Regions from separate parts of the Flaviflagellibacter deserti genome, predicted to be linked through region 1. Evidence: riboswitches for the same ligand, from Rfam matches in the RefSeq annotation. Region 1 holds a riboswitch; the other holds the start of a gene.
What was found. A riboswitch is a leader RNA that binds a small molecule or an ion and turns the genes downstream of it on or off. The one in region 1 is predicted to bind cobalamin.

Region 1 (3,410 bases):
TCCGCTCGCCGATATTGATGAAACTCGCGGTCTGCTCGCTCACGCCTGGGCCTCGAATGCTTCCAGTCCGGACAGGCGAAGCTTTTTGTCACGCACCGGGATTTCGCGCGGCGACAGGCCATGGACGCGCTCGGCGATGGCGCGGATATGGCCGGGCGTCGTGCCGCAGCAGCCGCCGACGATATTGACGAGGCCGTCCTTGCCCCAATTGTGCAGATGGCCGCCGGTCGTCTCCGGCTCCTCGTCGTACTGGCCGAATTCGTTCGGTAGGCCGGCGTTCGGATAGGCCGAGACCAGCGTGTCGGCGACGCGGGACAGCTCTGCCACGTAAGGCCGCATCTGGTCCGCTCCGAAGGCGCAGTTCAGGCCGATCGAAAACGGCTTCACATGCTTCACGGAATTCCAGAATGCTTCCGTCGTCTGGCCGGAAAGTGTGCGCCCGGAGAGGTCGGTGATCGTGCCGGAGATCATAATCGGCAATTCGACACCGAGCTCGTCGAACAATTCCTGCACGCCGAACAAGCCGGCCTTGGCGTTCAGCGTGTCGAAGATCGTTTCGACGATGAGGATGTCCGAGCCGCCTTCGATGAGGCCTCGCGCAGCCTCTCGATAGGCTTCGCGCAGCTCGTCGAACGTGACGTTGCGATATCCGGGATTGTTGACGTCGGGCGAGATCGAGGCAGTGCGGCTGGTCGGGCCGATCGCGCCGGCAACGAAGCGCGGAGAGCCGGTCTCTTCCGCCACCTCGTCTGCGGCCTCGCGGGCCAGGCGCGCGCCTTCGAAGTTCAGCTCGTAGGCGAGGTGTTCGAGCTTGTATTCGGCCTGCGAGATTGTGGTCGAGTTGAAGGTGTTGGTCTCGATGATATCGGCGCCGGCTTCGAGATACTGGCGGTGGATGCCCTTGATGACGTCCGGCCGGGTGATCGTCAGCAGGTCGTTATTACCCTGCAGATCGATCTCATGATCGACGAAGCGTGTGCCGCGGAAATCCTTCTCGGTCAGCTTGTGTCGCTGGATCATCGTGCCCATCGCGCCATCGAGAATGATCACGCGGGTGCGGGCCAGTTCGTCCAGAAGGGCTCGGCGCTGTTCACGTAAAGACATAAAGATTTCCGCATATGCTGCGACGCGAGGCCGCAAAATGGCGTTTCTTCGCCTGTGCCGCAAGGGTTTGGCCTCAATAAGTCCGAGGATCAAGTCCGGCGGGCCGATTAACGCGGCGTTTGCATCTGTGGCGAAATTGTGAATTCTTGGGCCTGACGGTTCCCTTCGGGGATCAATAGGGAATGCGGTGTGGGTTCGCCCGAAGCCGCGGCTGCCCCCGCAACTGTAAGCGGCTGGGTCTCGCCACATGCCACTGGGCTCGCCCGGGAAGGCGGCGCGATCTTTCAACCCGCGAGCCAGGAGACCTGCCGTCAGCATGGTCATGCGCGAGAGCGTCGGACGGGGTGTGCCGATGGTTGTCTGACCGCTTCCGCTCGTTCGAGCGGCGGCCCAGGCTTCGCTCGCGGTGATGCACCATTTGGCGCCGCCGCCCGAGGTCTTGATGTCCCGCGTTGTCCTGCTTGCATCCGTCGCCTGTCTTGCGACCGTTTCTGCCGTTTCCGCACAAACGATTCCCGAACCCGCGAAGCCGATCGAGCTCGAGCCGATCGTCGTCACGGCGAACCGAACGGACACGCCTGCCAAAGAGGTGGGTAGTGCGGTTACTGTGATCACGCGCGAGGAGTTGGAGCAGAAGCAGATCCGCCTTGTGTCGGACGCGCTCAGAAGCATGCCGGGCGTCGCGGTGAATCGGGTCGGACCGGCTGGCGGACTGACACAGGTCCGCATACGCGGCTCGGAAGGCAATCAGACCCTCGTCCTGATCGACGGCATGGAGGTCAACGATCCGGCTGGCGGCAGCGAGTTCAACTTCGCCCATCTTTTGGCCCAGGACATCGATCGCATCGAAGTCCTGCGTGGCCCGCAAAGCGCACTCTATGGTTCGGATGCGATCGGCGGCGTTATCAACATCATCACCCGTCGGGGCGACGGTCCACCGCGCGGTTCGGTCTTCGTCGAAGCCGGCAGCCGGGGCACGGTCGAGGGCGGCGGCTCGATCAGCGGCAGCACCGACCGGGTCGATTATCTGATCGGCGGCGTCGGCCTGCGCACCGACGGCTTCTCGGCCGCTTCCGAATGGCGGGGCAATACCGAGAAGGATGGTTACGATAACGGGACCGTTTTCGGGAAGTTCGGCTTTCAGGCGACCGACAATCTCCGGTTCGACGTGGTCGGCCGCGCCGTCGATTATTACTCCGAAGGCGACGACGAGGCGTTCGGCAGCGGCGCCTACGACTTCAAGAACGATGTCGACGGCGATGAATTCTACGGCCGGGCGCAGGCGAAGCTCGATCTGTTCGAAGGACGCTGGCAGCAGATCGTCGGCGCGCTCCGTACCGGTCATAGCTACGACTATCTGTACGACAGCTTCCCGCCGACGAAGTTCGACGGCTTGAAGACCAAGTTCGACTACCAGAGCAACGTCTTTGCCGAGACGGGCGAGCTTTCGCACACCTTCACCTTCGCCGCCGATCACGAGAAGGACGAGGCGACGACCGAGAGCAGCTTTTCGAGCTTCGACAAGTCGCTGGAGCAGACCGGCCTCGTCGGTGAATACAAGCTCGGCGCATGGGACCAGTTCTTCGTCACCGGCAGCGTCCGTCACGACTTCAACGACGGCTTTGAGGATGCGACCACCTTCCGCATCACCAGCGCCTATATCGTCGAACAAACGGGGACAAAGCTCCGCGCTTCCTACGGAACCGGCGTCAAGAACCCGACCCTGTTCGAACTCTACGGCCAGACGCCGACCTTCATCCCCAATCCGAATCTGAAGCCGGAGGGCGCGAAGGGCTGGGATGTCGGCTTCGACCAGCCGGTGTTCGGCAACGACCTTGTCGTCAACGTGACCTATTTCGACCAGCGGATCGACGATCTGATCCAGCTTCAGGGCCTCACCGTCGTCAATCTGCCGGGTGAATCAAAGATTCACGGCGTAGAGTTCGGCCTGTCGGCAACGCCGATCGACAATCTCACGCTGCGCGCGTCGTACACCTGGCTTCAGGGCGAGGACGCCCAGGGCGTGGAACTGATCCGCCGCCCGTCCAACTCGGCGAGCTTCGATGCGAACTACGCCTTCCTCGATGGTCGCGCGAACGTCAATTTGGGTGTCGTCTACAACGGCACGCAGGACGACCTGCCGTTCTGGCGTCCGGTCGTAGAACTCGACGACTTCGTCCTCGTGAATCTGCGTGGTGGCTACAAAATCGACGAGCACACGGAGGTCTATGCCCGGGTCGAGAACTTGCTCGATGAGGAATACGAGGAGGTCTACACGTTCGGTGGGACTGGCCGCACCGCGATTG
Region 2 (3,410 bases), 230 kb from region 1:
GCGACATCACGCATCCTCCGCGAGGCGAAGCCCGGCGAATGGCCAGCGCTGGTGGGGGTAGAAAAAGTTGCGATAGGTCGGACGAATGTGACCGTCAGGTGTCGCGCAGCACCCGCCGCGCAGCACCATCTGGTTCGACATGAACTTGCCGTTGTACTCGCCGATCGCGCCGGGCGCGGGCTTGTAGCCGGGATAGGCGATGTAGGGGCTCGAGGTCCATTCCCAGACATCGCCATACATCTGCGCCGGATGGTCCTGCGACGCAGGCGCGGCAAGCGGACGGAGCGCGCCGGAGCCGACGAAATTACCGGTCTGCGGCAGGTTCCGGGCGGCGATTTCCCATTCGGCTTCGGTCGGGAGGCGCTTCCCCACCCAGCGGGCATAGGCGTCCGCCTCGTAGAACGAGACATGGACGACCGGCGCGTCGGGATCGACGCGGTGCTGGCCGGAGAGCGTCATCGCCTCCCAGCCGTGGCTGGTCTTTTCCCAATAATAGGGCGCCGAGTACTCGCCGTTCTTCACCCGAGCCCAGCCGTCGGCGAGCCAGAGATCCGGGCGCGCATAGCCGCCGTCCTCGATGAAGGCGATCCACTCGGCATTCGTCACCGCGCGCGAGGCGAGGCGGAACGGACGCAGCAGGACTTCGTGGCGCGGGCTCTCGTTGTCGTATGAGAAGCTCTCACCCGTATGGCCGATCTCGAACACCCCGCCCGGATAATCGAACCATTTCAGCGGCTCGGCGGCACGCGCGACCTGCGCCTTCCACGGGCGATAGGCCGGCCTGAGCGGGTTCGCCGCGAACAGGTTCAGGATGTCCATCAGGATCAGTTCCTGGTGCTGCTGCTCATGGTGGATGCCGATCTCGACGATCGGCTCGATCTCCGCCCACAGTCTCTCGTCGGCACCCTGGATCAGATCATCCATGGCGCGTGTGACATGATCGCGATAGTCGGCGACCTCGGCCACGGTCGGACGGGTGATCAGGCCGCGCTCGAAGCGGTTATGCCTAGGGCCGGCGGCCTCGTAATAGGAGTTGAAGAGGAACGGGAACTGCGGATGCACGACCTCATACTTCCTCATGTGCGGCACGAGGAGGAAGGTCTCGAAGAACCAGGAGACATGGGCGAGGTGCCATTTTGTCGGGCTGCAATCCGGCATCGACTGCACGGTCTGGTCTTCCGGCTGCAGACCGCGGGCAAGTTCCTCGCTTTGTGCTCGAACGGTCTGGAAGGCTCGATGGAGTTCGCCCGCCCGCGATCCGCGAGCGGATCGCTGCTCGCCTCGGCTGTCGTTCATACGGATCCCCTTCGTCTGTGCGCGCCTTGAGAGCTTCAACTCTCGGAGGGCCGAGAGGTTCACTTGGGGCCGGAATCGGCAGGCACAAGGCGACCAAGGTCGTTGAGTCTCGATATAAAGAAATCTCTATATCCTTATTGACTAATATCGAGACTCGCGGCATCGTACCGTCACCGTGGTCTGCGGGCGCCTGCCCGTGGCTAAGAGGGAATCCGGTTCAGCGCCGGAGCTGCCCCCGCAACTGTAGGCGGCGAGCTTCTGTCGAATGTGTCACTGCCGCTCGCGGCGGGAAGGCCAGGCAGCAGCCGCGACCCGCGAGCCAGGAGACCTGCCACGGTGAGATAGATGTCCACGGGCGGGGTGTCCCGGCGGGCCCGCTCTGCCCTGCGCGCCGCAAGCTCGCCGGAATGCGTGCCCATGCTCGGCCCCACGCCTCTCAAGTGAGGTTAGCCGCATGTCCATTGTCACCGCGTCGCTCGGATTTCCGCGCATCGGCCCCAGGCGCGAACTGAAATCCGCCCTCGAAAGCTCCTGGTCCGGCAAGACCGACCAGGCCGCGCTCGTCGCCTCCGCGAAAGACATCCGCGCCGCGAACTGGCAGCGGCAGAAGGCGCTGAAGAGCGTCGCGAGCAACGACTTCTCGCTCTACGACCATGTCCTCGACACCTCGGCCATGGTCGGCGCGATCCCGGCGATCTACGGCTGGAAGGGCGGCCCGGTTTCGCTCGACACCTATTTCGCGATGGCGCGCGGTGCGCAGGGCGCGGCGGTCTGCGAGCACGGCCATGTCCACGAGACCGGCAAGGGCGTGCCGGCGATGGAAATGACCAAATGGTTCGATACCAACTACCACTACATCGTTCCCGAATTCGTCCGTGGTCAGGAATTCGCGCTGTCGACCTCCAAGGCGGTCGATGAATTCCGCGAGGCCAAGGCGCTCGGCATCCACACCCGCCCCGTGCTGGTCGGCCCGGTCACCTTCCTGAAGCTCGGCAAGTCGAAGGACGAGACGCTCGTCCCGCTGTCGCTCCTGCCGGGCCTGGTGCCGGTCTATGTCGAGGTGCTGAAGCAGCTCGCGGCCGAAGGCGCGGACTGGGTGCAGATCGACGAGCCGGTCCTCGTGCTCGACCTCGACGATTCCGAGCGCGCGGCGATGTCGCTTGCCTATCAGCACATCGCGGCGGCGCTGCCGTCGTCGCTCAAGGTCCTCGTCGCGACCTATTTCGGCGAACTCGGCGACAATCTCGATCTCGCGCTCGATCTGCCGGTCGCGGGCCTGCATGTCGACCTCAAGCGCGGCGCCGGCCAGATCAACGATGTCCTCGACCGCGCGAGGGGCGACCTCGTTCTGTCGCTCGGTGTCATCGACGGCCGTAATGTCTGGCGCGCCGATCTCGAAGCGGTGCTCGACCAGCTCGAGCCGATCATTGAGGAGCGCGGCGAAGACAAGATCATCGTCTCGGGCTCGTGCTCGTTCCTTCACGTGCCGATCGATCTCGACCAGGAGACGAAGCTCGATTCCGACGTGAAGACCTGGCTCGCCTTCGCGGCGCAGAAGATTGAGGAACTATCGATCCTGGGGCGCGCGCTCGACGGCGGCCGCGCCAGCGTTGTCGAGGAGCTGAAGTCATCGTCCGAGGCCGCGCGTGCCCGCACGAAATCGCCGAAGATCCACGATCCGGCGGTGAAGGCGCGCATGCAGGCGCTGACCCCTGACCACGCGAAGCGCGTCGCCTTCGCCGAGCGCCGCGAGGCCCAGCGCGCGGCGTTCAACCTGCCGGCGTTTCCGACCACGACGATCGGCTCGTTCCCGCAGACCGAAGAGGTTCGCAAGGCGCGCGCCGCCAACGGCAAGGGCGCGCTGTCCGATGCCGACTACGCCGCGTTCCTCCGCAAGGAGACGGAAGCGGCTGTCCGATGGCAGGAGGAGATCGGCCTCGACGTCCTCGTCCACGGTGAGTTCGAACGGAACGACATGGTGCAATATTTCGGCGAGCAGCTCTCCGGCTACGCCTTCACCCAGCATGGCTGGGTGCAGAGCTACGGCTCACGCTATGTCCGCCCGCCGATCATCTTCGGCGACGTCTCGCGTCCCGCGCCGATGTCGGTGGAAT

Region 2: it holds a riboswitch for cobalamin, as region 1 does, so the genes downstream of both, metE (5-methyltetrahydropteroyltriglutamate--homocysteine S-methyltransferase) here and ACFPFW_RS16940 (TonB-dependent receptor plug domain-containing protein) in region 1, are expected to answer to the same signal.

The regions. Positions count from the first base shown of each region.
Region 1 covers NZ_JBHSJF010000008.1:257,897-261,306, forward strand. The annotation lists partial or broken gene metH (methionine synthase) at 1-1,104, opposite strand, end outside; cobalamin riboswitch at 1,244-1,431, shown strand; gene ACFPFW_RS16940 (TonB-dependent receptor plug domain-containing protein) at 1,547-3,410, shown strand, end outside.
Region 2 covers NZ_JBHSJF010000008.1:31,442-34,851, reverse strand. The annotation lists gene egtD (L-histidine N(alpha)-methyltransferase) at 1-7, opposite strand, end outside; gene egtB (ergothioneine biosynthesis protein EgtB) at 7-1,296, opposite strand; cobalamin riboswitch at 1,456-1,646, shown strand; gene metE (5-methyltetrahydropteroyltriglutamate--homocysteine S-methyltransferase) at 1,751-3,410, shown strand, end outside.